2 regions of the Sanguibacter sp. Leaf3 genome follow, and region 1 is predicted to be linked to the other one. Evidence: predicted binding sites of a transcription regulator. Region 1 holds the regulator's gene; the other holds the start of a gene.
What was found. Region 1 encodes HspR, which represses chaperone genes until heat shock. Its sites were predicted from a motif close to AAGTTGAGTCNNNNNGACTCAACTT; they were not measured.
Positions count from the first base shown of each region.

Region 1 (15,829 bases):
GCTGCGCCTGGACGCCGTCGACGTCGACGGGCTCGCCGACCTTCTCGACCTTGGTGAACGCGCCCTCGAAGCCCTCGAGGCTCTTGGTCGGGTCGAGCTGGCTCTCGATGCCGTCGAACTGCCCGGCGAGCGGGTTGCTCTCGTCGGCCGGGTCGATCTTGACGAACTTGCCGCCGCTCATGTCACCGAGGTTCATGTAGAAGATCGCGTCGACGATGCGGATCTCCATGGCGACGCCCTGGGCGTCCATGGTCATCGACATGTTCGTGGTGTTGTCGACGAGCTCGACGTCGGCCGAGATGGTGCTCGAGGTGCCCGCAGCCTCCGTCGTCATGTCGAGGCTGTACGAGCCTGCCTCGATCGTGGCGGCCGTGAGGCGCTCCGCGAAGTCGTCCGTGGTGAGGTCGCCCGAGGCCGAGCCGGAGTCGTCGGCCTCGTCCGCACCGTCGGTGGCGGCGTCGTCGGTCGCAGCGTCGTCGGAGGAGGAGTCGGACGACCCGCCGCCGATGACGGACGAGGTGTCCTTGGTGTCGGTCGAGTCGTCCGAGCAGGCCGTGAGGCCGAAGACGCCGATCGAGGCGACTGACAGGACGGCGATTCCGCGTGCGATGCGCATGTTTCTCCTTCGTCGAAAAGCTGTGGTCCACCGGGGGCCGGCACTGCCATGAGCAGAGGACCGAGAGACGTGGCCGGCTGCGGTCTGGCTCGCAGGGTGTGCACCCGGTCGTCTCCTGGGGGGTGTCTTCACAGTAGCCGGGGAGGCGCTGACGAGGGGCGGCTCGCGATGGGCAGAAGTGCCTGGGGAGAGGTCCCCGGCGGGCGGCGACGGAGGCGTCGGGACGCGTCAGACTGCCCCGGTCAACCCGGGGTCGTGCGGTCCGCGGGAGGCCGTGCGGCGAGGCGAGCGGAGGCGAGGGACTGAGCCGGGCCGGCCTCGCCTGGGCGACGGGTGGAGAGACAGCGAGAGCGGCTGCTCCTGTCGATCTCTCGACGGGTGCAGCCGCTCTCACGGTGGCGGTAGCGGTGAGATTCGAACTCACGGTGGACTTTCACCCACACACGCTTTCGAGGCGTGCTCCTTAGGCCGCTCGGACACGCTACCTCGCGCTGAACAGTACCTGCTGGAGCGCCGATCGGTAAAATCGCCTCTGCTCGCAGGCCTGCGAACCGCTCAGCGGGATGCCACCTGCCCGCTGAGCCCCTTCTCCCCGGCGGCGATGTGCCGGGTGATCCACGGCGTGAAGAAGAAGAACACGGCAGTCAGCCCGAGCGTGACACCGCCGATCATCCCGAAGTACGGCACGAAGTTCTCGGTGAGGTCCGAGGTCGCCGACACGATCTGCGCCGTGATCGCCTGACCAGCGGCAGGTGCGAGGAACCACAGAGCCATCGACTGCGACCTGAAGGCCACGGGTGCGAGCATCGTGGTCGCCGCGAGACCGACCGGCGAGAGGCACAGCTCGCCGAGAGTCTGGAGCGCATAGGTGCCGATGAGCACCCACGAGCTGACCAGGCCGTCGCCCGCGAGCGCGGTCATCCCCGCGAGGAACAGGAAGGACAGCGACGCGAGTGCCAGCCCGATGCCGAACTTCACGGCGGTGCTGGGCCCGCGGCGTCCCAGGCGCATCCACAGCAGCGCGAAGACGGGCGCGAGCAGGATGATGAGGGCGGGGTTGACCGACTGGAAGAACTCCGGCTGGATGGTCAGCCCGAGGACGTCGAGCCGCGTCCTGCTCTCGGCATAGGCGGACATCGACGAGGCAGCCTGCTCGAAGATCATCCAGAACAGCATCGCGGCGACGAACAGCGGGATGTAGGCACGGACCCGTGAGCGCTCGGGCGCGGTGACCTTGGGCGAGCGCAGCATCACGACGAAGTAGATGATCGGCGCCGCGAAGGCGAGATAGCTGATCATGTTGACGATGCCTGAGGTGCCGAAGGACAGCTCCCCGGTCGACAGGCTCGTCGCCGCGAGGGCACCGAGGGCTGCGAGCGCGAGCAGGAGGACCAGGCCGAGGCCGCCACGCACGAGCATCGGGCGGTCGGCAGCCGTGAGCGGGTTGGCGACGTGGTCCCCGGCACCCCCCAGCTGCGCACGACCGAGCACGAAGGCGACGAGCGCGAGGCCCATGCCGACCGCTGCGACGGCGAACCCCGCGTGGTACCCGCCGATGCTCCGCGCCAGTCCGACGAGGAACGGCGCCGTGAAGGAGCCGATGTTGATGCCCATGTAGAAGATCGAGAACCCGGAGTCGCGGCGTTCGTCGTCACGCCCGTAGAGCTCGCCGACCATGCTGGACACGTTGGGCTTGAGCAGCCCGGTCCCGATGGCGACGCAGACGATCCCCGCGAAGGAGACGCCCGCACCTCCGGGCACGGCGAGCAGCACGTGCCCTGCGGCGATGACCATGCCGCCGTAGAGCGTCGCCCGGCGTGAGCCGATGACCCTGTCGGCGAGCCATCCGCCGACGACCGACAGGAGGTAGACGGACGCCCCGTAGATCGAGGTGACGGCGAGCCCTGTGTCGGAGTCGAGCCCGAGGCCGCCGTCCGCGAGGGTGTCCGTCAGGTAGTACAGCAGGATGGCGCGCATGCCGTAGTAGCTGAAGCGCTCCCACAGCTCTGTGCCGAAGAGGGTCATCAGGCCGATGGGGTGGCCGAAGAACCTCCGGTCGACGGGGCTGGCGTCTGGGGTGTCTGCAGGCGCCTGGGCGCCGTCGTTCTGGGGCATGGCTCTCAACCTACGCTTTTGGTGCAGGACCACCCGGTGACCATGGTCCTGCGGCTCGGCCGCAGACCGTGCAGGTCGTCCCGGTGCGGCCCCTCTCGTCACTGTCCGCCCCCTTGACGGCCCGTGCCACCGCAGATAGTTTCTACATCGTTGTACTACGACGATGTAGGCCACGGCGGTCGACGACGACCGCACGACAGATCGGACCTTCGCGTGCACCACAGACTCCGGCGGTCGACCGCCACCCTGATCACCGCAGCCGCCCTGGCCCTCGGGCCCGTCGTGCTCGCCGCGCCAGGCTGGGCTGCCGGACCTGCAGCCGCTCCCGCCGCCGAGCCCGTGGCCGCCCTGGCCGCCGATCCTGCGGTCGACCCCGTGGGAGGCAAGACTCTCGTCGGCGAGACCTCGCCGATCCACGACCCGGCCCTGGTCGTGGACGACGACGGCACCTGGTACGCGTTCTCGACGGGACGGGTCGGCCGGGAGAACGGCGGGACCATCCAGATCGCCACCTCCCACGACGACGGCACCACCTGGGAGTACGCCGGGACGGTCTGGGACGAGATCCCCGCGTGGATCGACGAGCACTTCGCCGGCGGGGCGCTGCCCGACAACCTCTGGGCCCCCGAGGTGTACGAGCACGACGGCACGTACTACCTCTACTACTCGGCGTCACGCTTCGGGACCGACGACTCGCTCACCGCGCTCGCGACCAACGTGACGCTCGACCCGGCCGACCCCGACTACGAGTGGGTCGACCAGGGTCTCGTGGTCGAGTCCCCGGTCTCCGGGCTCCCGGGCGACGTGAGGTTCAACGCGATCGACGCGGGGATCGTCGAGGACGAGGCAGGGAACCCCTTCATGGCGATCGGCTCGTTCTGGTACGGGATCTTCCTCGTGCCGCTCGAGTGGCCGAGCGGCAAGCCCGTCGACGGCTGGCAGGCGCAGACCGTCAACATCGCCGACAGGTTCATGCCGGGCAACCCGGTCGAGGCGCCGTACATCACGCACCGCGACGGCTACTACTACCTCTTCGTCTCCTTCGGTGCGTGCTGCCAGGGAGCCGACTCGACCTACGAGGTCGCCGTCGGACGCTCTGAGTCCGTCACCGGGCCGTACCTGGACCGCGAGGGCAAGGACATGTACGGAGGAGGCGGGACCATCCTGCTCGAGGAGCACGGCGCCGTCGTCGGGCCCGGTGGGCAGTCGGTCTTCGGCGACTACCTGGCCTTCCACTACTACGACGCCTCGAACGAGGAGATCCCGTACTTCCCCACGCTCGGCATCCAGCGGCTCGACTGGGTCGACGGCTGGCCCGTCGCCGACCAGCGCGTCGAGCTGCCGACTGTCGTGACCGGGCCCGACGACGTGACCGTCGAACCTGGCTCGACCGCGACCTTCACGACCACCACGGCGGGGATCCCGTCCCCGGTCGCCGAGTGGGAGACGTCGACCGACGGAGGCGCCACGTGGACCGTTGTCGACGAGCAGCCGCGGACGGTGCCTGCGGGGGCAGCGCCTGTCGCTGCGGGTGATGGGATCTCAGACGGGGACCCGGCGCTCGCCGCGGCTGCCGACGGTGTCGCGACCTCGACCCTCGAGCTCCCCGTCGCCAGCGCCGAGCAGGACGGGACGCTCGTGCGGGCCCGGGTGACCAACGCGCACGGGACCACAGCCACCGCGACAGCGACCCTCACCGTCGCCGCACCGCGGCCGCCTGTCGTGCCTGGAGAGCCAGCGCCTGAGGTGCCCGGGCCGCCGGACAGCCCGGTTCCTGGACCTGGCGACGGAGCAGCCGTCCCACCCGCACCGGCGACAGGTGAGGGCACGGCCTCCGGTCCGGCAGGCACAGGCCAGGTCGGCGTGCGCCAGCAGGCCGGGTCGACGCGGACCGGCGCCCTCGCGGAGACGGGCACCTCACCGTCGCAGGCCGTGGCAGGAGCCCTTGGCCTCGGGCTGCTGGGCGCTGCCGCCGTGGTCCTCGCGCGCCGACGGGACCGGGCCTGACCCCTCGGTGCCCGGGACGGCGACCACACTGAGTCGATGTCCACCACGGGGCCGACGTCCTCCGCGGGGCTGACGTCCTCCGACGGCGTGGGTGTCCTCCGAGGGCGCAGGTGTTCTCGGAGGGCCGAAGGATCTCGGAGGCCGCACGGCCCGTGCGGTCGTAGCCTGGAGAGGTGGACCATGCACAGCCCGAGACACCCTCATCCCCCTCCCTCGCAGACCAGCCGCTCGCCTCGAGCGCCGTCGACGCCGCCGAGCTCCCGCAGGACGCGACGCCAGCCGCGGCCGGAGGTGGTCGTGGCCCGCGCTCGGCTCCGGGCGAGGTGCCCGAGCAGCGTCAGTCCCGGCCGTCGCCGCGCCGCGACCACCCGGGCCCGTCGGAGCAGGACCTCGCAGCGCTCGTCGACCTGGTCCGTGGCCGACGGGTCGCCGTGCTGACAGGGGCCGGGGTCTCGACCGACTCCGGCATCCCCGACTACCGCGGCCCGGACTCGCCCCCGCGCAACCCGATGACGTACCAGCAGTTCATCGGCGACGAGTCGTTCCGGCGCCACTACTGGGCCCGCAACCACGTCGGGTGGCGGCACGTCGAGCGCACCAGCCCCAACGCCGGGCACCGGGCGCTCACCCGTCTGGAGCAGGCAGGCCTGCTCACCGGGATCATCACGCAGAACGTGGACACCCTGCACGTCGTCGCCGGGTCGACGACTGTCGTCGACCTGCACGGCAGCTTCGACAGGGTGGTCTGCCTCGACTGCGGGCACGTCGTGTCCCGCGAGTCTCTCGCGGAGCGCCTCGAGGCGGCGAACCCCGGCTTCGTCGAGTCGATCGGCGACGTCGCGGACATCGAGATCGCACCCGACGCCGACGCCGTGATCGAGACCACGGCGCACTTCCGCCCCGTCGCCTGCGAGGTCTGCGGCGGCACCCTCAAGCCCGACATCGTGTACTTCGGCGAGATGGTGCCCAAGGCGCGGGTCGCACGAGCCTTCGAGATCGTCGACGAGGCCGACGTGCTGCTGGTCGCGGGCTCGTCCCTGACGGTCCACTCGGGCCTGAGGTTCGTCAAGCACGCCGCGAAGGCAGGCACGCCTGTGGTGATCGTCAACCGCGGCGAGACCCGCGGCGACCCTCTCGCGACGCTCACCATCGACGCCGGTGCGACCCAGACCCTCGAGGCGCTCGCCGAGGCGCTGCTCGACTAGGCCCCGTCTCGCGTTCCACGACCAAGGCTGCTCGACGTGCCCTGGTCGACAGGCGCTGCCCGGCTAGTCTCCGCCGACGTCCCAGGCGTCGTCGCGCCGGTGCCCTGCGAAGAAGTCGAGCAGCAGCGCTGCGCACTCCTCCTCGCGGACACCGCCGAGCACCTCGACCCTGTGCGTGCTGCGACGGTCGCGGACCAGGTCCCACACCGAACCCGTGGCGCCGGCCTTCTCGTCCCACGCCCCGAGCACGAGCCTGGGCACGCGGGCCAGCATCGTCGCGCCGGCGCACATCGCGCAGGGCTCGAGCGTCACGACGAGGGTGCAACCGGCGAGCCGCCACTCGCCGAGGGTCTGCGCCGCGTCACGCAGCGCGAGCACCTCGGCGTGAGCGGTCGGGTCACCCGTCGCCTCGCGGGCGTTGTGCCCGCGGCCCACGACCTGCCCGTCCGGCCCGACGACCACGGCTCCGACGGGGACGTCCCCCGTGCGCAGGGCCAGGCGGGCCTCGTCGATCGCCAGGCCCATCAGCCGGTCCAGCTCAGGGCGTGGCACCGAGCGAGACGGCGTGCGGGAGGTCATGGCGGCGAGCCTACCGGGGCTCGGCCCGGGCACCACGAGCGCGACAGGCCGACGCCGAGCCGCTCCGGGTCCGAGGTCGCACGCAGCCGGTCGGGCGACGCTGTAGGTTGTCACCATGCGCTTGCACGTCGCCGACCACCCTCTGGTGGCCCACAAACTCACCGTCCTCCGTAACAAGGAGACGGCGTCCCCGACGTTCCGCCTCCTCGTCGACGAGCTCGTCACGCTGCTGGCCTACGAGGCCACCCGCGAGGTCGCCACCGAGCCCCACACGATCAGCACCCCCGTCGCAGAGACCGTCGGCACGAGGATCGCGGACCCGCGTCCCCTCGTCGTCCCGATCCTGCGCGCCGGGCTGGGCATGCTCGACGGCATGACCCGCCTGCTCCCGACAGCCGAGGTCGGGTTCCTGGGGATGCAGCGCAACGAGGAGACCCTCGAGGCCGTCACCTACGCGAACCGCCTCCCGGACGACCTCACCGGCCGTCAGTGCTTCCTCCTCGACCCGATGCTCGCGACCGGCGGCACGCTCGTCGCCGCGATCGACTTCCTCTTCGACCGCGGGGCGCGCGACGTCACGGCCGTGTGCCTGCTGGCCGCACCCGAGGGCCTCGAGATCCTCGAGAAGGCCGTCGGAGACCGCGGAGACGTCAAGGTGGTCGTCGCAGCCGTCGACGAGCGTCTCGACGAGAACGCCTACATCATCCCGGGCCTCGGCGACGCGGGCGACCGCCTGTACGGCGTGGTCGACTGACCGTCCCGGTCCCAGCACACGACGACGGGCCGCACCCTCACGGGGGTGCGGCCCGTCGCTATCTTCCGACTGCCACGGTGTCCGCCAGGTGAGACTTCTGGGAGTGGGCCTGGTCGATCGCCGTGCGGTCTGAGACTCTGCGCGGGTGACCAGCCCACGCCCGACAGTCGACCCCACCTCGCAGGTGCTGGTCGTCGTCCCCGCGTGCGGCCGTGCGTGCTGTCGGTCCTGACCTCTCCCCGAGCCCAGGACCGATCCTTCCTGCCACAGGTGCAGGACCCGCACACCCGGAGACAGCCATGACGGCGACCGCAGACCTCGCAGCACCCTCAGTCACACGTACCAACACATCGACGTCCACCGCGCAGGGCATCACTCGAGGCGACACCGGGGCACCACGACCGCAGCAGGGCTTCGTCCTGTGGGTCGGGGTCGCCCCGGACGGGCGCGACCAGCGCACGGCAGAGATCGTCGAGCTGGCCGAGGCACTCGGCGAGCTCGCCCGCGAGCTGTTGCCCACGGCCGAGACCTTCACGGCACTCTCGCTCGGTCAGACGTCCGGAGGCAGGGGCGGCGGGCGGACAGGAGAGCTCGGTGCGCTCCGCGACAGGCTCGCCCACCTCCAGCTCGTCGAGCGCACACCTGCGGTGCAGGACAGGGCGCCGGCGTCCGCAGCCGGGTCCGACGCGGTGCAGCCTGCCGCAGCGGGGTACGACGCGGTGCAGCCTGCCGTCACGGCACCGCGGCTGTCGATCGACCTGCCCTCGCGTCGGGTCTCGGTGCACGGGGTCGAGCAGCGGCTGACCTACAAGGAGTTCGAGCTGCTCGCCTATCTCGTCACCTCCGCGGGACGCGTGGTGCCGCGCAGCGAGCTGTTCGCCTCGGTCTGGCAGTCCCGCGCGACCGAGCCGGGGTCACGCACGATCGACGTCCACGTCCGGCGGCTGCGCGACAAGCTCGGCCTGCAGGTCGAGATCCTCACCGTCCGCGGGGCGGGGTACAGGTTCGAGCCGTCCCCGGACGTCTCGGTCGTCCAGGTCCGCCAGGCGGGGTGAGGCTGTCCCCAGAGGTATAGCCGCACTCAGGTCACCCCTAGGCCGTCCATCCCTCGCGACCGGCTCCCAGACGCAGACAGCCGGCCCACCAGAGGTGGACCGGCTGTCGGTGCTGTGTCGCTGCGCGCGGGTGGGGGCCGACGCGTCCGAGCCCGGCGAGAGGTTCAGGACGCTGGCGCGCTGCGGGTCCCAGCAGGTGCGCTCGTCGTGAGACTGCGCAGGTTCGAGGACCTCGGTGAGGTCAGCGTGCTGCGTAGGTGAGGCAGTCGGCGAGGTCGTCCGTCGAGGCGCCCGCACCGATGCGGATCGAGGAGGCCGAGCACTCGAGCGCGACGTTGTGCACGCACTCGGAGCGCTGGCAGGCACCGACCTGGCCGACGACCTTGTCGAGGCCGCCCTTGGCGCTCAGCGGGATGAAGGTGACGCACTCGGCGGCACCGGCGTGGCCGGCGACGGTCACGGCACCGGCGTGGCAGCCGTCGTGGTTGTATCCGCACGACGCGACGGAACACTCGCTGACGTGGGGCAGATCGAGAAGTGCACTCATGATTCCTCCAGCTGTGATGACGATGCTCTCGGTGGCACGCGGGGGTTCTGACGTGCTTTCTCGACCACCGTAGACCGCTCGAGAAATGCTGTATAGCAAGCAAGGACTTACTTACCCGGCGCTATTTCTCACGTGAATAGCGCACATTGTTGTTGCTTAAACGGCCTGACCTGGTGGTTGACCGGGGCAGGCTCGGACCGCGTCCGGACGACGTCCGCGCACGAGATCTGCGCACCTCCCCCGCACAGCCCAGACCCCCTCGCGACCTGCACCGGGACCTGCACCGGGACCTCGCACCTACGATGGAGGCATGGCATCTCCCCGACCTCCACGCCCCTCGTCCGGTGGTGTCGTCGGGATCCTCCGGAGCCGACGGGCACGAGTCTGCCTCGGCGTCGTCGCCGGTCTGGCGGTCCTCGCCCTGGCCGGGCCCGTGGTGTTCGTGCAGGCCCGAGCCGCTGACCACATGTACACGGCCGACGACGTCCCCGCGACGCCTGTGGCACTCGTCTTCGGGGCCCGGGTGTACGAGGACGGCACCCCGTCGCAGTTCTTGCGGGCGCGTCTCGACCTCGCCGCGGAGCTCTACGCGGCAGGCTCTGTCGAGGTCCTCCTCGTCACCGGGGACGGACGCCCCGACCACCACGACGAGCCCGCCGCGATGAGCCGGTATCTCGTCGAGCAGGGCGTCCCCGAGACGGCGATCGTCCAGGACCCGGCAGGATTCGACACCTACGACTCGTGCGTGCGCGCCGACGAGGTCTACGGGGTGCGTGAGCTCACCGTCGTCACGCAGAGCTTCCACCTCGCCCGCGCGGTGACGACCTGCCGCTCTGTGGGGATCGAGGCTGTCGGGGTCGGCGACACCTCGGTCAAGTCTCGACGGACGACCTGGGCCAAGACCACCGTGCGCGACCAGCTCGCCGCCATGAAGACCGTCGTCGACCTGGTCACCGACCGACAGCCGCTCCTCGGCCCACCCGACGACGCCGTCCCGAAAGCACTGGCCAACAGCCCGACCCCCTGACCCTTGACCCTTGCCAGCCCGCGGTGGGCGACCGTCGAGATCGTGACTTCGGAGCGAGATCGGGCCGGAGAAGGATCGATCTCGCTCCAGACTCACGATCTCGCAGAGCTCGCCGCGCCTGCGCCGCCGCGGAGACGTGCGGGGGCGCGATCAGCGCTCCGGGTCACCGCCACGCCCAGCGCTTCGGCGACGCCACCGCGGCGTCAGCGCTGGGGGCGCCAGAGGACGAGGGCAGCGCGGTCGTCGGCATCGACGACGGTCTCGGTGCCGCGTCGCCAGCCGACCCTGCGCAACCGGCGTCCGCCGCGGACGGCGACGACGTCACCTGAGGACGCAGCCGTGAAGATGCGCGAGCCCGGGTCTGCGGCGGCCGCCAGCAGCTCGACGCGGTGCTCGAGCTCGCGGACCTGCGTCTCGAGGTCGAGGATGCGCTTGATGCCGGCGAGGTTGATCCCCTCGTCCTGGCTGAGGCGTTGGACCTCGACGAGCTGGTGGATGTCGCGCCGGGAGTACCGGCGACCGCGCCCGGGCGAGCGCCGGGGCGAGACGATGCCGAGCCTGTCGTACTGCCGCAGGGTCTGCGGGTGCATGCCGGCGAGCTCGGCGGCCCGGGAGATGACGAAGAGAGGCTCGTCGTCCCGGGGCGCCGGGTCGCTCGTCCCACGGTGCGCCATCGTCTACTCCTTCGCTCGGGCCAGGAGGTCTTCCCGGACGTTCTCACCACCCGTGGCGGCGGCGAAGGCCTCGACCGCCTCGCGGGCCGCCTTGGAGAGCTTCTGCGGGACCGCGACCTGGACGGTGACCAGCAGGTCGCCCGTCTGCTTCGCGGTCTTGACGCCACGGCCCTTGACGCGCAGCACGCGCCCGGACGGGGTGCCCTCGGCCACCTTGACCTTGACGGTCGAGCCGTCGAGGGTCGGGACCTCGAGCTGGGTGCCGAGCGCGGCCTCGGGGAAGGTGATCGGTACGGTGATCCGCAGGTTGTGCCCGTCGATGCTGAACACCGGGTGCGGGGTCACGGTCACGGCGACCACGAGGTCGCCGGCAGGTCCTCCGCCGGTGCCCGGACGGCCCTTGCCGCGCAGGCGGATCTTCTGGCCGTCGCGGACCCCTGCCGGGATGCGCGCGGTCATCTGGCGCCCGTCGACGGAGAGCGTCACCGTGCAGCCCTCGACGGCCTCACGGAAGGGCAGGGTCGCAGCCGTCGTGAGGTCCTGGCCGGCCTGGGCCCGCGTCTGGGGGCGGAAACCGCCCTGCGCGCCACCGCCGCCGAACATCGAGCTGAGGATGTCGTCGAAGCCGTCGGGCATGCCGCCACCGCCGGTCGAGTACTGCTGGCGACCGCCGCCACCTCCGCCGAACATGCCACCGAAGACGTCTTCGAAGCCTGCCGAGCCACGGCCGCCCGAGCCTGCAGAGAACCTGGCTCCGCCGCCGGCCATGGCGCGCACGGCGTCGTACTGCTGACGCTGCTCGGGGTCGGAGAGCACGGAGTACGCCTCGCCGATCTCCTTGAACTTCGTCTCGGCCTTCGGGTCGCCGGAGTTCTGGTCCGGGTGGTGCTGGCGCGCCAGCTTGCGGTACGCCTTCTTGATGGACGCGTCGTCGGCGTCCTTCGAGACGCCGAGCGCGGCGTAGAAGTCTTTCTCGATCCAGTCCTGACCGGTCAAGGCGTCTCCTCTCCTCGTGACGTGAGCGACGCCTGTGTGCTCACTCGTGAATGCTGTCTGAAAGATGTGGGCCGGCGTGGGCCGGCGAGCCGTGCCCGCGGTCGGCGGGCCACGGCCGGATCCCGGGTCTGGTCGCTGTGGCGACCAGACCCGGGATCAGCGGTGCGTCAGGCCTCGGGGCCGACGACGGCCACGCGTGCGGCTCGCACGACGCGGTCGCCGATGCGGTACCCGACCTCGACGACGTGCTGGACCGTGGTGGTCTGCGCGTCGGGCGAGGTCTGGTGCATGAGCGCCTCGTGGACGGCGGGGTCGAACTCCTCCCCCACCTCCCCGTACTGCTCGACACCGAAGCGGGTGAGCGTCGCGACGAGCTTGTCCGCGATCGACTCGAAGGGACCTGTGAGGTCTCCCGCCTGGCGGGCCCGCGAGACGTCGTCGAGGACGGGGAGCAGCCCGACGAGCAGCTCCTCTATGCCCCGTGCACGTGCCGCCTCCTGCTCGCGCTTGGCGCGCTTGGAGAAGTTCACGTACTCCGCGTTGAGCCGCTGGAGGTCCGAGAGGCGGTCGGCCGACTCGGCCTGCGCCTTCTCGAGCTCCGTGAGCTCGGCCGCGGGTGCGGGTGCTGCGTCGACGTCGAAGGCCTCGGCGGAGGGCTCGAAGTCGAGACCTTCCAGGGGGTCGTTGCCTTCGGGCGTGTTCTCGGCGCCCGTGCCCTCGTGGCTGGTCACTTCTTGTCGTCCTCGTCGTCGACGATCTCGGCGTCCACGACGTCCTCGTCAGAGGAGGTCGACGACGCGTCGGCGTCGGCCGGAGCGCCCTCAGGAGCCTCGGCCTGCTGGGCGTACAGCGCCTCGCCGATCTTCTGGGCCACGGTGTTGAGGTTCTCCTGCTTGGCCTTGATCTCGGCGATGTCGGTGCCCTCGAGCGCCGTCTTCACCTCGTCGACAGCAGCCTGGACCTCGGTGCGGACCTCTTCGGGGAGCTTGTCCTCGTTCTCCTTGAGGAGCTTCTCCGTCGAGTACGCGAAGGACTCGGCCTGGTTGCGGGTCTCGGCCTCCTCGCGGCGCGCCTTGTCCTCGGCTGCGTGCTCCTCGGCCTCGCGGACCATGCGGTCGATGTCTTCCTTCGGCAGCGCGGAGCCACCGGTGATCGTCATCGACTGCTCCTTGTTCGTGCCGCGGTCCTTGGCGGACACGTGGACGATGCCGTTGGCGTCGATGTCGAAGGCGACCTCGACCTGCGGCACGCCGCGCGGCGCGGGAGCGATGCCCGTGAGCTCGAAGGTGCCCAGCGGCTTGTTGTCGCGGGCGAACTCGCGCTCACCCTGGAACACCTGGATGAGGACGGAGGGCTGGTTGTCCTCGGCGGTCGAGAAGATCTCGGAGCGCTTGGTCGGGATGGCCGTGTTGCGCTCGATGAGCTTGGTCATCACGCCGCCCTTGGTCTCGATGCCGAGAGACAGCGGGGTCACGTCGATGAGCAGGATGTCCTTGCGCTCACCCTTGATGACACCGGCCTGGAGGGCAGCACCGACGGCGACGACCTCGTCCGGGTTGACGCCCTTGTTGGGCTCCTTGCCACCGGTGAGCTCCTTGACGACGTCCGTCACCGCGGGCATGCGGGTCGAGCCGCCGACGAGGACGATGTGGTCGATGTCGCTGATGGAGACGCCTGCGTCGCGGATGACGGCGTGGAACGGTGCCTTCGTCCGGTCGAGGAGGTCCTGGGTCATCTGCTGGAACTGCGCACGCGTGAGCTTGGAGTCCAGGTGGATGGGGCCGTTCTCGCTCATCGAGAGGTACTGCATCGAGATGTTGGTGCTGGTAGCCGAGGAGAGCTCCTTCTTGGCCTGCTCAGCAGCCTCGCGCAGACGCTGGAGGGCGATCTTGTCCTTGGACAGGTCGACACCCGAGGAGTTCTTGACCTCCTTGATGAGGTGCTCGACGATCCGGCTGTCCCAGTCGTCACCACCGAGGCGGTTGTCACCAGAGGTCGCGCGGACCTGGATGGTCGAGAACTCGTCCTCGTCCTTGCCCACCTCGAGGAGGGAGACGTCGAAGGTTCCACCACCGAGGTCGAAGACGAGGATGAGCTCGTCCTCCTTGCCCTTCTCGAGCCCGTAGGCGAGAGCAGCGGCGGTGGGCTCGTTGACGATGCGCAGGACGTTGAGGCCTGCGATCTGGCCGGCGTCCTTGGTCGCCTGGCGCTCGGCGTCGTTGAAGTACGCGGGGACGGTGATGACAGCGTCGGTCACCGGCTCGCCCAGGTACTCCTCGGCGTCACGCTTGAGCTTGCCGAGGATGCGCGCGGAGAGCTCCTGCGCCGAGTACTTCTTGTCGTCGATCTCGACCGACCAGTCGGTGCCCATGTGGCGCTTGACCGACGCGATGGTGCGGTCGACGTTGGTGACGGCCTGACGCTTGGCGATCTCGCCGACGAGGACCTCGCCGGTCTTGGAGAACGCGACGACGGAGGGGGTGGTGCGAGCGCCCTCGGCGTTCGCGATGACGGTGGGCTCGCCACCTTCGAGGACGGAGACGACGGAGTTGGTGGTACCGAGGTCGATGCCGACTGCACGTGCCATGGGTGATGCCTTCCTTCCGAGCGGCGGCCGGGTCGCGGTGCTGGTGCACCTGCGTCGCCCGTCCGACGAGCTGATTGAGTCTGTTCCACTCAAGTCTGCACCCGGCCGGATCGGAGAGCAAGCCGTCGGGGTCAAACTTGAGTCTGCTTGGCTCAACCTTGGAGGGCTCGATCGTATTCCCACGCTGCGCTGGTGCGCCGACAATGCGGGCGGTGTGGGGTCGCGCTGCGGGTGGCGCGGTTGGGTCTGCTGCACGAACAGGTAACAGCCCGCAGTAGGCCACGTCAGACCGACATCTACTCGTGCATCAGCCCCCAGTCCCACACCTCGGCAATCGGGGCCGACGGGTGGAATCCGCCCGGCACGGCCGTATCGCTCTGTCGGCTGGGGCCACTACCGTGTGGGACATGGCGTTTCCTTACCCGAACCAGAAGGACGGCCCGCTCGCTGGTCACGTCCGTAAGGGGCGCGTCTACAAACCACCGCTTGTCGCGACAGATCTCCTGGTGCTGGGGGACTGGGTTCGGGACGACCTCCCGGACCTTCTCTGGCCAGCACTCGTAATGGCGGAGTTGGGCACGTCGTCGTTTACCAGGTTCATCCACTGGCAGAAGATCGTCCAGGACGACCTCCGGGGTGCCGCTGAGCCGCGCGTCGTCGCAGACGGGCTCGACGGGCGACTGACGAGCCTTGATCGACTCGCGGGCTCGGTGCCAGGGGCTGTGGAGCGCATCCGAGCACGGGCGTCCGAGTACGGGCTGCTCTCGGACGCAGTGATGAGCGCATTGTGCTCCTACCCGTTTCGCCCGGCACCTTGGCTGGTGGAGGGTGGACCCAAACCGCCCAGTCAGGCAGATGTTGACCTTGTCGGTCGCGCGCTCTTCGATCTACTCAATGACGACCACCGGGAGTCGGTGATCAAGTGCCTACACGTGTGGAGCGCCGTACAGGCAGGGACGTTCCGGTCAAGCTCGGAGACGATCGAGCTGCTGCAGCCATACCCGTACGATCCGACGACTCGCAAGTCAGCTGATACCGCGGTTCGCGCGATGTGGGGCGCCCATAAGGCGATGCTTAATTTCGAAGACGAACGACGTTTTGATGACGCGGCCCAGTGGGCGCGCGTCTTTTGGGGCGCAAACTCGATGACGACACGTTGTGCGCGACGTCGCGACCTAGACCTAGACGACGCAGGATCGGAAGAGGGAATCGTGCCAGTGGGCGCAGAGACATACGACGACGAGGCACCACTCACGCCGATGCCAAAGGGGGGCGCCCACCTGCGTCAGTTGGCGATGGACCTGGTTAGCAGCTATGTCGAGGCACTGGAGACGGCGCCGGCTCGTCTCTACGAGCGCGAGTTCCAGGAGGTGCACTCAGGGCTGGTCGCAAGCGCAGGGCGCCAGGTCGTTGCGGCTCTTGGTGCGCCGGACCTGTGGTGCTCGGAGCACGGCTCGCACGTGACCAGGACCATCGTCGAGGTCCGCATCTACCTGCAATGGATGGCAAAGCAGGACCCGTCGATCTACAAAACGTTCCAAGAATACGGAGCGGGCAAGGCGAAGCTGTATGCCAAGATCATGGACGAGATCCCGCCCGAAGCGAGGAATCCCGACTTCGTGACAGCGGTCGAGAAGCTGGGGCGCCTGGGTGGGAGCGAAGACCCG
Region 1 is NZ_LMRH01000003.1:608,851-624,679, reverse strand. It holds gene ASG53_RS16160 (hypothetical protein) at 1-616, opposite strand, end outside; tRNA gene ASG53_RS16155 (tRNA-Ser) at 1,013-1,102, opposite strand; gene ASG53_RS16150 (peptide MFS transporter) at 1,172-2,731, opposite strand; gene ASG53_RS16145 (arabinan endo-1,5-alpha-L-arabinosidase) at 2,945-4,738, shown strand; gene ASG53_RS16140 (NAD-dependent protein deacetylase) at 5,062-5,943, shown strand; gene ASG53_RS16135 (nucleoside deaminase) at 6,007-6,468, opposite strand; gene upp (uracil phosphoribosyltransferase) at 6,638-7,276, shown strand; gene ASG53_RS16125 (winged helix-turn-helix domain-containing protein) at 7,576-8,331, shown strand; gene ASG53_RS16120 (DUF1540 domain-containing protein) at 8,573-8,878, opposite strand; gene ASG53_RS16115 (SanA/YdcF family protein) at 9,189-9,905, shown strand; gene ASG53_RS16110 (heat shock protein transcriptional repressor HspR) at 10,109-10,579, opposite strand; gene ASG53_RS16105 (DnaJ C-terminal domain-containing protein) at 10,583-11,575, opposite strand; gene ASG53_RS16100 (nucleotide exchange factor GrpE) at 11,743-12,306, opposite strand; gene dnaK (molecular chaperone DnaK) at 12,303-14,162, opposite strand; gene ASG53_RS16090 (DUF5677 domain-containing protein) at 14,570-15,829, shown strand, end outside.

Region 2 (15,829 bases), on a different contig from region 1:
GTGCTGAGCCGCAGGCTCGATCTCCCGCTCCCCAACCTCACGCTCGCGAGCGTCGCCGCCTACTGGGGTGTGGCACAGCTGCGGGCGCACGACGCCGAAGACGACGTCCGCGTGCTCGTCGAGATCTTGCGCCACTCGCTCGTCGCGGCCGACAGCCTGGGCATGCCTCTGCCACTCACGGCCTGCGACGGCGACGCACCGGGAGGCGGGCCTGTGCGCCCGGCGCCGGCACCGCGGACCCCCTGCGACTGGGTGTGGCCCGGGCGCTGGGACGGTACGTCCTCGTTGGTCCAGGGCATGAAGGTCGTCTTCACCGGGGCCTCCCCGTCAGGACGAGAGACGCTCGTGCGGATCGCGGGCGACGCCGGTCTGGACGTCATGAACTCGGCCAGCTCGCGGACCTCCGTCGTGGTCTGCGACGAGCCGGGCTCCGGGACGCGCAAGCTGGCCGCGGCGCGTGCGCACGGGATCCCCGTGATCGACGAGCGCAGGTTCCGGGACCTCGTCGCACGCGTCGCACCCGGCACCCGCGTGGCCGACAGGGTGGCTCGTCCCGCAGCAGCACGAGTTCGCCCGGCAGTGGCACCGGGTGCTGCACCCGCCGGAACTGTCGCACCCACCTCCACGCCGGAGCCCGACGGGTTGCTCGCGGGCAGACGGGTCCTGGTGGTGGGTGGGACGCATGCCGAGTCATCGGACGTCAGGGCACGCGTCGTGGGAGCGGGCGGTCGTGCCGCGGTGAACCTCACGGCCGCCGTCACCGACGTCGTCGCGCTCCAGGGCGCGACGTCAGACCCCCGGTGGGCCCGTATCGAGAGCATGGCGGCGATCGACCACCTCGACCCGGCGACGCTGACGGCGACAGAGCCTCGGAGCTCTTCCGAGCCACAGGCCCCCACGAGCGCGACAGCACGGGAGCACCCGCGGACGACTCTGGTGGGGCTGCCAGAGGTGACGTCACTGGGCGGCAGGGGAGCGCCCGTCGCCGTGCCCGGAGGTCTGACCAGCGCTCCCGGCGTGGTCACCCCGTCGGACGAGACCGACGGGACCAGCGCGACGGCCCCCGCCGCGCCTCACGGGGACTCGAGAGCCGTGGAGGTCCCGGTCCTTCCCCGAGGTGGGGTGGTCGACCTCCCTGACCTCGAGCAGTGGTCGCTCAGCGTCCGCCGCGGCGACGGACCAGCGGAGGTCGACGTCGTCGCCTTCCTCACCGACGACTCCGAGCGGGTCCTCGACGACTCGGGACTGGTGTTCTTCAACGCCCCGTCCCACCCGAGCGGGTCGGTCTCGGTGCTGGCAGAGATCCCTGACGAGTCGCTCGTCGACGTCGACCTCGAGATGCTGCCGGAGGGGGTGACCCGCGTCGTCGTCGCCGCGGCGACCTCAGGGGACGTCACCTTCGGGGAGATCGGCCCTCTCGAGCTCGTGCTGCGTGGTTCCGACGGGGCTCAGGAGCTCCGGTCGACGCTCGATGCCGGGACCGTCGAGCGGTCGATGGTCTTGGCCGTCCTGTACCGGCGAGGGGACACGTGGAGGTTCCGCGCCGTGGGACAGGGCTACGAGACCGGGCTGGCTGAGCTGGTCGGGCTCTTCGGGGTGGAGGTCGACGGATGAGACACGCCTTGACCTGCTGTGGAGCGGATGACGGGAATCGAACCCGCGCTATCAGCTTGGGAAGCTGAAGTTCTACCATTGAACTACATCCGCACTGCGCAACCATCGCGCGACGACGATCATACCCATACGACGGGAGCAAACGACAAGTGAGCAGCTCTTCAGGCTACGGGTCGGTCCCGTCAGAGCCCGTGCCCGAGCACGAGCGACCCGAGTGGATGCGGCCTGCCGGCGCCTCCGGGCCGTCGTCGCAGGAGCCCCCGACGGCGCAGTACGGCTACAGCCTCGACAAACCGTCGGCCCCCGCAGCACCGTCGACGCCGTACGCCTCGCCGTACCCCGGGCAGACGGGGGCGCAGGGGCAGCAGGGTGGCGGCTGGTCCGGGTACACGCCCCCGCAGGCTCCGCAGCAGCCGGGCTACACGCAGAACCAGCCGGGCTACCCGCAGGCGCCCGGCGGCTACCCGCCCGCTGGCCAGCCCTACCCTGCTCAGCCCTACGCTGCGCAGCCTCACCCCGCGCAGCCGTACCCCGGGCAGTGGGTCCAGGAGGACCCGTACGCGAAGTCGCGGGTGGTCGCGGGGCTCCTCGGGATCTTCCTCGGGGCCTTCGGCATCCACCGCTTCTACACGGGGCACACGGGCATCGGGATGATCATGCTGCTGGTCACCGTGCTCTCGCTCGGCATCTTCGCGGCGGTCACGAGCCTCTGGGGACTGATCGAGGGGATCCTCTATCTCGTCTCGAAGACCGGCAGCTACTCGCGCGACGCGAGCGGTCGACCGCTGCGCGGCTGAGGAGCTTCCGCACCACGGAGGCACCACTCCACGGAAGCACCACTCCACAGAGGGGCCTGGCCCTGGAGAGCCAGAACCAGGGCCCGGTCTGGCCTCGGCATCCGTCGCTCAGCACCCGGTCCCCGGGCCTCGTCAGGACGCGGCCGTCGGGGCTGCTCACGGCCGCCAGCCCTCAGGTCAGATCGGCTACCGTTGCAGGGTGCTGCTCTCAGACCGTGACATCCGCGCCGAGCTCGACCTCGGACGCGTCAGGCTCGACCCCTACGCGGCGGAGATGATCCAGCCGTCGAGCATCGATGTCCGCCTCGACAAGTTCTTCAGGTTGTTCGACAACCACAAGTACCCCTTCATCGACCCGGCCGCCGACCAGCCCGACCTCACGCGTGCCGTCGAGGTCGAGCAGGGTGAGTCCTTCATCCTGCACCCGGGCGAGTTCGTGCTCGGCTCGACCTACGAGGCCGTCACGCTGCCCGACGACGTCGCGGCGCGCCTCGAGGGCAAGTCGTCCCTCGGACGGCTCGGGCTGCTCACGCACTCGACCGCCGGGTTCATCGACCCCGGGTTCTCCGGGCACGTCACCCTCGAGCTGAGCAACGTCGCGACGCTGCCGATCCTGCTGTGGCCCGGCATGAAGATCGGCCAGCTGTGCTTCTTCAGGCTGTCCTCGCCCGCCGAGCACCCCTACGGCTCCGAGCAGTACGGCTCGCGCTACCAAGGGCAGCGCGGCCCGACAGCCTCGCGGTCCTGGCAGAGCTTCCACCGCACCGAGGTCTGAGCGTGACCGACGAGCAGGACCTGCCCCCCGAGGACGGCCCGCGACCCGAGCTGGTGCCGTTGCCCGGGAGCAGCGAGCACCCGATCGCCGATCTCTACGTCCGTCACCTGCTGGCGGTCGACGAGGACGTCGACCCCTCCGAGATCGAGGCCCTCGCCCTGTCGAGGTTCCCCGCGACCCGGTGGGAGACACCGCCCGAGGTGGTCCAGACGAAGGCCGGCCGCGGGAGCAGGGGCAGCGAGGTGCACGACAGGCTCGTGCCCGGGACGCTGCGCACCTCACGGCACACGACCATCTCCGGGCCCTACGCCCCGGCGAGCGACGACGGTACGGCACTCGGCTTCGACGGACCTGTCGGCATGGTCTACGAGGTGCTGTGCCCGCGGGAGCGCGGTGCTGCACCCTTCCAGGGCGGCGGCGACAGGGACGGCCTGGCGCGCGTCTACTCCGAGGCCTTCCCGATCCGTGAAGAGGCCCGGGTCGCGTCCTGGCTGGTCGCGGTCGCGCGGCGGCTCTGCGGCGCGGTCCGCTTCGACCTCGGTGCCACGGAGCCCCGCTTCGTCGTGCCCGACCCTGCGGTCTCGGTCGACCTCACCGTGTACTCCGACGTGTGGCTCTCGCCCGACGCGGCCCTCGCGGTGTGCGCCCAGGCCGACGGCAGCGCCCGCCTCGCGAGCACAGGCACGCCCTGGCAGGGGCCGCCGCAGACGGCCGGCACGGTCCCGGTCGAGCCTGACGGACCACTCACGCCCGAGCAGCTCGCGGCCCTGCACGCCCGCGCCGAAGACGCAGACATCGCTGCCCTGACAGGCCCGCGGACGCTGTCCGCCTACGCCGTCGAGGTCGACCTGGGCGACGACGGGCTCGTCTCGGTCGAGGTCAGCGGAGTCGAGCAGCTCCCGCTCGTCCTGCGCGGCCTCGAGTGGGCCGTCGACGGTGCGATCGCCTACCAGGTGCGCTGGACCCCCGACGACCTCGTGGACTGGCAGCGCGAGCTCCCGTCCTTCGAGCACAGGGTGTCCAGGACCCGTGCGGCCGGGGTGGTCGCAGCCCTCACCCGGGCGGTCCACGTCGCCGTCGGCGGCGAGATCGTCGACCAGGACGAGTTCCTCGTCGAACCCGACGACGTCTGAGGGGCATCTAGCCCGAGAACGTCCGCACCGCTGCGCCTTCTGGTCGAGATCTGCGCCTTGTCCTCAGGGCCGCGGCGTGGCGTTCGTCTCGTCTCGCGGTGGGCCTGCGCCGAGGTGCCGCGCCCAGCCCGGGCGCAGAGCCCCTGTGTACCCCAGAATGGAGTCCACCGGAGCCACGGGTGGCTCGGTTCGAGGCCATGCCTTGGTAAACTGATCCCCACAACTCCACCTTGCCCTGGGTGCGCGCTGGCCATCGAGCCCTGCCCGCGTCGTGGGGCCGACCGACCACCCGCCCACAACAGGACGGAGCGGACGTGCTGCTCTTGCTCGTTGCCCACGTCGTCATGGCACTTGCCGCGCCCGCACTGGTCTCCTGGCTGGGCCGCCGGGCCTTCCTCGTCATGGCGCTCGCCCCCGCGTCGGCCGCTGTCTACGCGCTCACCCAGACCAGCCGCGTCATGGACGGCGACCACCCGACCGAGGTCGTGCAGTGGATCCCCGCGCTCGGCGTCGAGCTGTCGTTCCGCCTCGACACCCTCGGCTGGCTCATGCTGCTGCTCGTCGGCGGTGTGGGTGCGCTGGTGCTCGTCTACTGCTCGGCGTACTTCGCCGCCTCGGCCTCGGGCCTGCGCAAGTTCGGCGGGGTCCTCACGGCCTTCGCCGGTGCGATGGTCGGTCTCGTCACCGCCGACGACATGCTCCTGCTCTTCATGTTCTGGGAGCTCACGACAGTCTTCTCGTACCTGCTCATCGGTCATTACCACGACCGCAAGGCGAGCCGTCGGGCCGCGATGCAGGCGATCATCGTCACGACCGCAGGTGGGCTCGCGATGCTGGTCGGCATCGTGATCCTCGGGAACAGCGCCTCGACCGGGTACAGCCTCTCGGGCCTGCTCGCCGACCCGCCCGAGGGCACAGCGGTCACCGCCGCAGTCGTCTGCCTGCTCGTCGGTGCGGCGTCGAAGGCAGCCCTCATCCCCACGCACTTCTGGCTGCCCGCAGCCATGGCCGCCCCGACACCCGTCTCCGCCTACCTGCACGCCGCAGCGATGGTCAAGGCCGGTGTGTACCTCGTCGCGCGCTTCGCGCCGGCGTACTCCCACCTCACCGTGTGGGTCGTCATCGTCGTCGTGCTCGGCTGCGGCACGCTGCTGCTCGGTGGTTACCGCGCGCTGCGGCAGAACGACCTCAAGCTCGTCCTCGCCTACGGCACCGTGAGCCAGCTCGGGCTCATCGTCCTCATGGTCGGCATCGGCTCGCGCGCCGCCGCGCTCGCCGGTCTCGCGATGATCGGCGCCCACGCCATGTTCAAGGCGACGCTGTTCCTCACCGTCGGGATCGTCGACGCCGCGACGGGCACCCGTGACCTGCGGCGCCTGTCCGGCGTCGGCCGAGCCATGCCGCTGACGGCCCTCGCGGGCGGTCTCGCGACAGCCTCGATGATCGGCCTGCCGCCCTTCGCCGGCTACGTCGCCAAGGAGGCGGCCCTCGAGGCCCTCGTGCACGACGAGGCGCCGCTGGGGCTGCCGTGGCTCGGCATCCTCGTCATCGCGGCCGTCGTGATCGGCTCGATGCTCACCGTCGCCTACGGCCTGCGCTTCTTCTGGGGAGCCTTCGCGACCAAGAAGTCCGCACCGGCCATCCCGATCGTCCCCGTCAACGCGGAGGGCCACCCCGTCGAGACCGCGCCGGTCGACCCCGCGAGCATCAAGCGCCAGTCCCTCCTGCTCGTGCTGCCCGCCCTGACCCTCGCGGTCCTGGGTCTGGTCACCGCGCTCAACCCGACCTTCGGTGAGCACCTGCTCGAGCCCCACGCCCAGACGTATCCGACGGGCGAGGCCGGTCACCTGGTCCTCTGGGCAGGCGTCACCCCGGCCTTCGGGCTGACGGCCGCGATCCTCGGCGTCGGTGCGCTGATGTTCTGGGGTCGCCGCCAGGTCGAGTGGTTCCAGGCCGCGATGCCCCGCACCCTCGAGGCCGACAAGGCGTACCGCCGCTCGATGCGCGCCCTCGACGACCTCGCCGCGGACGTCACCGCGATGACCCAGCGCGGTTCGCTGCCCTTCTACCTCGGCGCGATCCTCATCGTGCTGGTCGTCGGACCGGGTGGTGTGCTGCTCACGCAGAACGCCTGGCCTGCCGAGACACGGATCTGGGACAGCGCCGCGCAGCTCGCGCCCGTGCTCGTCATCGTGGTCTCGTCGATCCTCGCCGCGCGCTCCAGGCGCCGCCTCAAGGCCGTGCTGCTCGCCGGTTTTGCCGGCTACTCGGTCGCCTTCCTCTTCATGCTGCACGGCGCGCCGGACCTCGCGCTCACGCAGGTGCTCGTCGAGACCGTCACCCTCGTGGTCATGGTGCTCGTGCTGCGACGCCTGCCCGCGTACTTCTCCGACCGTCCGCTCGCCATCACGCGCTGGGTCCGCCTCGGCATCGCCGTGGCTGTCGGGCTCGTCGTCATGGGCTTCGCGCTCGTCGTGCCCGGCGCGCGCATCCACGAGGCCGTCTCGACCAAGTTCCCCGACGAGGCCTACGAGTTCGGCGGTGGCAAGAACATCGTCAACGTCACCCTGGTCGACATCCGTGCGTGGGACACCATGGGCGAGATCTCGGTCCTGCTGGTGGCGGCGACGGGTGTCGCCTCGCTCGTGTTCCTCAGCCGCCGCGGCGGCGAGATCTTCCGGGCGCAGAACGTCACGACAGACACCGCCAACGCCTACAGGGTGTGGGCCGCGCAGACCGAGGCCGAGGCCAGCCCGCAGGTCGCCGCCCTCATGCCCGCCAAGGGTGCCCCCGCCGCGCCTGCGCAGTCCATGCGCCAGCGGGTGTGGCTGCCGGCAGGCAAGACCCTCGCGCCGGTGCGGCGCTCGGTGATCTTCGAGGTCGTCACGCGCCTGCTGTTCCACTCGATGATCGTCTACGCGGTCTACCTGCTCTTCGCCGGGCACAACGCCCCGGGTGGAGGCTTCGCGGCAGGGATCGTCGTCGGCATCGCGCTCGTCGTGAGGTACCTCGCCGGCGGTCGCTACGAGCTCGGCGAGGCCCTCCCGGTCCAGCCCGGTCTGCTGCTCGGCCTCGGTCTGTTCCTCTCGGCAGGGGTCGGCCTCGGTTCGCTGATCTTCGGCGGCGGGGTGCTGCAGAGCGAGATCGTCGAGTTCACGCTGCCGCTCTTCGGGCACGTCAAGCTCGTCACAGCCCTGTTCTTCGACCTCGGGGTGTTCCTCGTGGTCATCGGTCTCATCCTCGACGTCCTGCGGTCCCTGGGAGCCGAGATCGACCGGCAGATCGACCTGGCCATGCCCGCCGCGCAGAGCTCGGCCGAGGCCATCTCGGTCGGGACCGGCACGAGCGTCGTGGAGCACACCCGTGAGAGCGCGGCCGACCGGGTCCGCGACGAGCGCGGTGTCACCCGCTCGGCCGGAGACGGCTCAGAGACCCGCGGTCCCAACGAGCACGAGGAGAGGATCTGATGGACCTCATCGACACCAGCCCCAACCTGCTCCTCGTCCTCGCGATCGGCGTGCTGTTCACGACAGGGGTCTACCTGCTCCTCGAGCGCAGCCTCACCCGTGTGCTCATCGGGTTCATCCTCATCGGCAACGGTGCGAACCTGCTGTTCCTGGTGGCCGGTGGCCGCGCCGGGGGAGCACCGATCATCGGTGACACCGACCCCGCCGACATGAGCGACCCGCTCCCGCAGGCGATGGTCCTCACCGCGATCGTCATCACCCTCGCCCTCACGGCCTTCGTGCTGGCCATGGCGTACCGCTCGTGGCAGCTGCACGGCCACGACGAGGTGCAGGACGACCTCGAGGACAAGCGCATCGTCCGGATCGCCGCCAAGAACGCCCCGACCTACAACGACACCGACTCCGAGGAAGACAGCGAGAGTGCCGATGAACAGGCCGCTGAGGCACGCGACGAGACCGAGAGGGGCACACCATGAGTGAGTACACCTGGCTCGTGCCGCTCCCCGTCGTCATGCCCCTGTTCGCGGCCGGTCTGACGCTCGCGCTCTACAGGCACCCCCGCGCGCAGCGGGTCATCTCCGTGCTCGCCCTCTCGCTCATGGTCGCCGTCGGGGTGGGGCTGCTGTTCCTCGCCGACTCCGGTCCCGTGGTCGTCGACATCGGCGGCTGGGCGGCGCCGGTCGGCATCGACCTCGTCGCCGACAGGCTCTCCTCGCTCATGCTCACGGTGTCGAGCACCGTGATGCTGTGCGTCCTGCTCTACTCCCTCGGGCAGGGCATCACCGACGGGGACGAGGCCGCCCCGGTCTCCATCTACCACCCGACGTACCTGGTCCTGGCGGCCGGCGTCTCGAACGCCTTCCTCGCGGGCGACCTCTTCAACCTCTACGTCGGCTTCGAGATCCTGCTGGCCGCCAGCTACGTGCTGCTGACCCTCGGCGGGACCGGCGAGCGCATCCGCGCCGGGTCGATCTACGTGATCGTCGCGCTGCTGTCGTCGATCATCTTCCTCGTGGCGATCGCGCTCGTCTACGCCGCGACGGGCACGGTCAACCTGGCCCAGCTCGCGCAGCGCCTGCCCGAGATCGACCCCGGGGTGGCCCTCGTGCTGCAGCTGCTGCTGCTGCTCGCCTTCGGGATCAAGGCGGCCATCTTCCCGCTGTCCGCGTGGCTGCCCGACTCCTACCCGACGGCCCCCGCACCCGTCACCGCGGTCTTCGCCGGGTTGCTCACCAAGGTGGGCGTCTACGCGATCATGCGCACCCAGACGCTGCTGTTCACCGACGGTCGCCTCGACACGCTGCTCATGTGGCTCGCCCTGGCGACGATGGTCATCGGGATCCTCGGCGCCGTGGCGCAGAGCGACATCAAACGACTGCTGTCCTTCACGCTCGTCAGCCACATCGGGTACATGCTCTTCGGCATCGCGCTGGCCAGCCAGGCCGGTCTCGGGGCGTCGATCTTCTACGTCGCCCACCACATCACCGTGCAGACGACGCTGTTCCTCGTCGTCGGTCTCGTCGAGCGCCGAGGCGGGTCCACCTCGCTCGACAGGCTGGGCGGTCTCGCGAAGATCGCGCCGGGCCTCGCGATCCTCTTCTTCATCCCGGCGATGAACCTCGCGGGGATCCCGCCGCTCTCCGGGTTCCTCGGCAAGGTCGGGCTGCTCGAGGCCGGTGTCGCGCAGGGCACCACCCTCGCCTACACGCTCGTGGTCGGCAGCGTCGTCACGTCGCTGCTCACCCTCTACGCGATCGTCAAGGCGTGGAACAAGGCCTTCTGGCAGACACCGCCCGAGCCGCTGCCCGACGCGACCCTGCCCGGTTCGATGGTCGGCCCGACGGCCGCCCTCGTCGGTGTGGGGCTCCTGCTCACGGTGGTCGCCGGTCCGCTCTACAGCTATTCCGACCGCGCCGCCGCGACCATGCAGGACACCAGCCAGTACATCGACGCCGTCCTCGGCCCTGACGGCCGCGGCGAGGGGGACTCGACAGACTCGGTGCCCAACCCCGGCATCGACAACACCCCGGTCCCGTCCCCGAGCGGGACGCCGGCCGACGACTCGAGCGAGACCACGGACGGAGGCGACTCATGACGATCCACCGCAGGCGCCGCAAGATCGCCGAGCAGTGGCCCACGGTCCTGTGGCTCGCCGTCGTCTGGGTGATGCTCTGGGGCACGCTCAGCTGGGGCAACGTCTTGGCCGGTCTCGGGATCGCGCTGCTCGTCACGGTCCTCATGCCGCTGCCGACCATCGACTTCCACGGCCGTGTCCGGCCGCTCGGCATCCTCGTCCTGCTGCTGCGCTTCCTGTGGGAGCTCGTCGTGGCGTCGGTCGAGGTCAGCCTCTACGCCTTCAGGTTCGGGAAGGTCCCGCGCGGGGCGGTCGTCGGTGTCAAGCTGCGCAGCTCCTCCGACCTCTACCTGACCCTCGTGGCGGAGATCAGCTCGCTGGTCCCCGGCTCGCTGGTCATCGAGGCGCACCGCAACACCGGCATGCTGTACCTGCACGTCCTCGACATCGAGTCCTACGGTGGCGCGGACAAGGTCCGCGAGCACACGCTCGAGCTCGAGGCCCGGGTCATGCGTGCCCTCGCCTCCGACGACGAGCTCGCGCGCGCGGGTGTCGCCACGACCCGACGCGGCCAGGCGGCGCTCGACGCCGAGCGGTCCGCACAGACCAGCTCGACCACGGAGGCCTCCTCATGACCGTCGTCGCCATCATCTGCGGTGTCATGCTCGTGACAGCCGCGATCCTCGCGCTGATCCGTGCCGAGCGCGGACCGAGCATGCTCGACCGCACGGTCGCCCTCGACGTGTTCGTCACGACCCTCGTCGGAGGGATCGTGCTCGAGTCGGCCCTCTCCGGGCGGCTCGACACCCTGCCGATCCTCATCGTCCTCTCGCTCGTCGGCTTCGTCGGCTCGGTGACCATCGCGCGCTTCGCCGCCGTCGAGCCCGAGGGCGAAGGACGTGTGCGGACCCTCGAGGAGATCGCGCAGGAGGAGGCCGCACGGGTCGAGGCCGACGCGGACCACCCGATCCTCGACGAGCCGCGCGACCTCATCGAGCCGAAGGACCCGAAGGGGTCCGAGCACACCACGACCATCGGCTCGATCCCGCAGGCGGCCAAGGCCGTGCAAGACATCACCGGACCGAAGGAGGAGCGATGAGCTGGACGACCCTCGCCGACGTCGCAGCAGGCTTCTGCCTCATCGCCGGTTCCTTCCTCGCCCTCGCGGCCGGGGTCGGTGTGCTGAGGTTCCCCGACCTCCTCGCCCGCATGCACGCGGGCACCAAGCCGCAGGTCCTCGGGCTGATCCTGCTGCTCACCGGCGAGGCGCTGCGCGTGCGCAACATGCAGGTGCTCGGCATGCTCGTGCTCATCATCGTGTTCCAGCTGCTCACGGCCCCCGTCGCGGCGCACATGGTCGGCCGGGCGGGCTACCGCACAGGCAAGGTCCGCAACGACCTGCTGGTCGTCGACGAGCTCACCGAAGACCACTTCCGCGCCCCGGAGAAGCCCGTCCGCTGCGAAGACGACCACGGCCTCGACAACCCCGCCCGCAAGGACAAGCGGGACGTCGAGGCACCCCCGGCCTGAGCAGCGGTCGTCAGAGGCCCTTCGAGGACAACCAGGCGGTGACCTCATCGAAGAACCGGCTGCGCGCAGGCTCGGGCGAGAGGCTGAGGTCGTGGGCAGCGCCCGGGACGGTGACCAGCGTGACGTCACGCCCGAGGCCCGGGGCGAGCCGTGCGGTCTGCTGCACGTCCAGCACGCTGTCGGTCGTGAGGATCGCGTCGTGCCAGCGCTTCGGGTCGCCCGAGGCGTCCGGCGTCAGCACGAGCACCGGGCAGCGGATGTCGAGCCCCCGGGCCACCTGCGCGTGGCCGCGGCGGACGGCCCGCAACCAGCCGGCCCGGGCCGGGAAGCCCTCGTGCGGCTTGAGCGTGAGGTCGTAGTCCCACTCGCCGCCGGTGTCCTTGTGCAGCGCCCGGCCGTAGTGCGGACCCAGCCCGCCGACGGGGGTGCGCGGGGCGAGCGGAGCGAGCATGTCGATCAGCCGTGTGGCCACCACGCGCGAGAACCACGGCTCGTTGAGGTCGAGCCAGGGGGAGTTGAGGACCAGGGCGTCGATCTGGACGGCTGAGGCTGAGGTCGTGCTCGTGCCCGTGCTCGTCGCCGACTCCGCACCTGCGCGCGTGCGGGCGTCGGCCCAGAGGGCTGTCACGAGCCCGCCCGTGGAGTGCCCGAGGACCACCAGCTCCTCGTGGCCGAGCTCGTCGCGGACGATCCGTGCCGCGGTGTCGAGCTCTTCGGCGTAGTCGGACAGCCGCGTCACGTAGTTGGGCGTCTGGTGCGGACGCAGCGAGCGTCCGTAGCGACGCAGGTCGAGAGCGTAGAAGGTGTACCCGTGATCGGCCAGGACGTCGGCCATGTGCGTCTGGAAGAAGTAGTCGACGTAGCCGTGGACGTAGAGGACCGCCCGCTCTGTCCGCGGTCGCGCGCCGTCGGCGACGAGCGTGGCGACCACCTCGCCCTCCTCGTCGGGGCGCAGCCGGAGGGTCCGGGCGAGCCAGGAGCCGCCGAGCATGTCGGGTTCCCAGCGGCTGTCCGAGGTGAGGTCTGCGGTCATGGGGTCATCTCCGTCGACGAGAGACGGCGTGCGGCTCGCCCTCGGTCGAGGGGAGCCGCACGCCGTCGGGGGTGCTGCGTCTGTGTGCGGCTGTCAGCCGACTGTAGCCGTCAGCCGGCCGTGGCTGTCAGCCTGCGGTGGCAGTCAGCGACCGCGGCCGTCAGCGCCAGGGCTGCTGCCCGGGTGCCGGAGGCTCCTCGCCAGGCTTCCCAGGCTGGCCCCACTGCTGGCCGGTCTGGTCCTGGCCAGGCTGGCCCGTCTGCTGTCCCCACTGCTGCTGACCGGGCTGCTGGGGCTGACCCTGTCCGGGCTGACCCCACTGCTGCTGTCCGGGCTGACCCTGCTGACCCTGCTGACCCTGCTGCTGGTCCGGCTGGCCCCACTGCTGGCCGGGCTGGCCAGGCTGCTGCTGGCCCTGACCGGGCTGGCCCCACTGCTGCTGACCAGGCTGACCGGGCTGCTGGGGCTGGCCCCACTGCTGACCCTGCTGACCGGGCTGCTGCGGCTGCTGGCCCCACTGCTGCTGGCCGGGCTGGCCCTGCTGCTGGCCCCAGGCGGGAGCGCCTGCTGCGGCGTACGCACCGGGTCCGCCGGGGCCACCCTGGCCGCCACCCTTGCGGTTGCGGAGGATCAGCCACGTGGCGAGCCCTGCGAGGGCGAGGACGCCCACGCCGATGCCCACCCAGAGGAGCCAGCTGACACCCTCGTCGTCGGAGCTGGAGCTGTCGGCCTCGGGCTCGTCGCTCGCGGAGTCCGAGCTGTCGGGCGTGGACTCGGTGCTGGGGTCCGTCGCGTCGTCCGTGGCGTCGTCGGACGGGTCGACGACCGAGCCGGAGCCGCCGGCCGAGCCGCGCGCGTCGAAGTCGAGGGTCTCGCCGAGGACGTAGGTCCAGGTGACCGTGTTGCCGTCGATGACGCCGTTGGAGTCGGTGACCTCGCCCGGGAACTCGACCGAGAAGGTGATGTCGGGCTCGCCCATGCCCAGGCTCTCGAAGTTCGCGACGTCGTCCTCGGTGAAGCCCATGTCCGCGTTGTCGAGCGACCCGGTCACCACGTACTCGTCGCCCTCGCGCGTGAAGGAGAGCACGTCGTCCGAGAAGTCGGCGAGCGGCGCGTCCTCGGTCGTGTAGAGGTAGCCGGTGTAGCCGTCCTGCTTGTAGGCCTCGCTCTCCATGCCCGGCATGATGAGGTCGTCGCCGGCCTCGGTCTCCATCTGCTCGAGGAAGTCGTCGGCCGACATGCCGAGCTGCTCGATCGTGGCGTCCTCGACGGCCATGAGCATCTGGATGTTCATGGTGTCGTCGTCGTTGAGGACGATCTCGGTCTGCACACGCATGCAGCCGGTCAGTGTGACGGCGAGGACCGCGCCTGCGGCTAGGGCTGTGAGACGTTTCATGGCCGGTGGGCTCCTTGGGACAGGTCGCGCACCGGGGGGTGACGACGGGTGAGGATCTCGACTGGTGCCAACTCTGGCATGCCGAGTGCCTCTCTGCCCCACGATCTGAGGCTTCCGGGGACTTCTCCCCAGCGCAGAGGGGCTGTGGACGACGGGTTCACCCGCTCGAGGGTTCTGGAGCTGCTCCCGGCAGTGGCGGAGCAGAGTTGAGTGGAATACGCTCAACTTTCGCGGCGTTGTCGTCTACAGACCCGTTCCCTGACCTTGGAGGACTTGCATGGACCTCAACCTCACGACCCTCTCCCGCGACGCGCTCGGCAACGCCGTGCAGTCCGCAGGGGCTGCCAGCAACCCGCAGGTCGAGCCTGTCCACCTGCTCGACGCGCTGCTCGCCCAGCAGACCGGCACGACCCCCGGCCTCCTCGCCCAGGCGGGCGTGGACGCCCAGGCCGTCGGCGCCGCCGCCCGCCGGGCCCTCGTCGCCCTGCCGACCCTCTCGGGGTCCTCGGTCGCCGAGCCCACGCTCTCGGGCGCCATGTCCGCCGTGCTCCAGCGCGCCCGCACCGAGGCCGCCGAGCTGCAGGACGAGTACATCTCGACCGAGCACCTGCTGCTCGGTCTCGCCGCCGCGCCCTCGCCGGCCGCCGACATCCTCCAGCGCGCCGGAGCCACGCGTGAGGCGCTCGCCGCAGCGATCCCCGTGGTCCGCGGTGGACGCCGGGTCACCAGCCCCAACCCCGAGGGCACCTACGACTCGCTCGAGAAGTACGGCGTCGACCTCACCGAGGCCGCACGCGACGGCCGGCTCGACCCTGTCATCGGCCGCGACTCCGAGATCCGTCGCGTGGTCCAGGTGCTCTCGCGCCGCACCAAGAACAACCCTGTGCTCATCGGTGAGCCCGGCGTCGGCAAGACCGCGGTCGTCGAAGGGCTCGCCCAGCGCATCGTCGCGGGCGACGTCCCCGACTCGCTCAAGGGCAAGCGGCTCATCTCGCTCGACCTCGCGGCGATGGTCGCCGGTGCCAAGTACCGCGGTGAGTTCGAAGAGCGCCTCAAGGCTGTCCTCGAGGAGATCAAGGGCTCCGACGGCGAGGTCGTCACCTTCATCGACGAGCTGCACACCGTCGTCGGTGCCGGGGGTGGCTCCGAGGGTGCGATGGACGCGGGCAACATGCTCAAGCCCATGCTCGCCCGCGGTGAGCTGCGCCTCGTCGGTGCGACCACGCTCGACGAGTACCGCGAGCACGTCGAGAAGGACCCCGCCCTCGAGCGCCGCTTCCAGCAGGTGTTCGTCGGCGAGCCGACGGTCGAGGACACCGTGGCGATCCTGCGCGGGCTCAAGTCCCGCTACGAGGCTCACCACCGCGTGACCATCTCCGACGCCGCGCTCGTGGCTGCCGCGGCGCTGTCCGACAGGTACATCACCGGTCGCCAGCTCCCCGACAAGGCGATCGACCTCGTCGACGAGGCCGCCGCGCGCCTGCGTATGGAGATGGACTCGTCCCCGGTCGAGATCGACGTGCTCCAGCGCGCCGTGACACGCCTCGAGATGGAAGAGCTCGCCCTGGAGAAGTCCGACGACGAGGCCTCCCGCCAGCGTCTGTCGGTGCTGCGCGCGACCCTCGCCGACCGCAAGGAAGAGCTCGCCTCGCTCACGGCCCGCTGGGCTGCTGAGAAGGGCGGCTTCAACAGGGTCGGTGAGCTCCGTGAGAGGCTCGCCCAGCTCGACGCCCAGGCCGAGAAGGCCGAGCGCGAGGCCGACCTCGAGACCGCGTCGCGGCTGCGCTACGGCGACATCCCCCAGCTCGAGCGCGAGCTCGCCGAGGCCGAGAAGGCCGAGCACGCCGAGGAGACCGTCGACCGCCCTGCCCCGCTCGTCGGGGACAAGGTCGACGCCGACGAGATCGCCGAGGTGGTCTCCGCCTGGACGGGCATCCCCGCCGGACGCATGCTCCAGGGCGAGAGCCAGAAGCTCTTGTCCATGGAGGAGGTCCTCGGGCAGCGGCTCAT
Region 2 is NZ_LMRH01000001.1:196,477-212,305, forward strand. It holds gene ASG53_RS00895 (TerD family protein) at 1-1,614, shown strand, start outside; tRNA gene ASG53_RS00900 (tRNA-Gly) at 1,634-1,707, opposite strand; gene ASG53_RS20225 (TM2 domain-containing protein) at 1,764-2,411, shown strand; gene dcd (dCTP deaminase) at 2,611-3,186, shown strand; gene ASG53_RS00915 (hypothetical protein) at 3,189-4,319, shown strand; gene ASG53_RS00920 (Na+/H+ antiporter subunit A) at 4,634-7,786, shown strand; gene ASG53_RS00925 (Na(+)/H(+) antiporter subunit C) at 7,786-8,262, shown strand; gene ASG53_RS00930 (Na+/H+ antiporter subunit D) at 8,259-9,881, shown strand; gene ASG53_RS00935 (Na+/H+ antiporter subunit E) at 9,878-10,495, shown strand; gene ASG53_RS19260 (monovalent cation/H+ antiporter complex subunit F) at 10,492-10,959, shown strand; gene mnhG (monovalent cation/H(+) antiporter subunit G) at 10,956-11,390, shown strand; gene ASG53_RS00950 (alpha/beta hydrolase) at 11,401-12,423, opposite strand; gene ASG53_RS20025 (LppM family (lipo)protein) at 12,584-13,819, opposite strand; gene clpB (ATP-dependent chaperone ClpB) at 14,097-15,829, shown strand, end outside.
Region 2: a site for HspR is predicted at 14,023-14,047, ahead of clpB (ATP-dependent chaperone ClpB). Genes of this name have one in related genera too.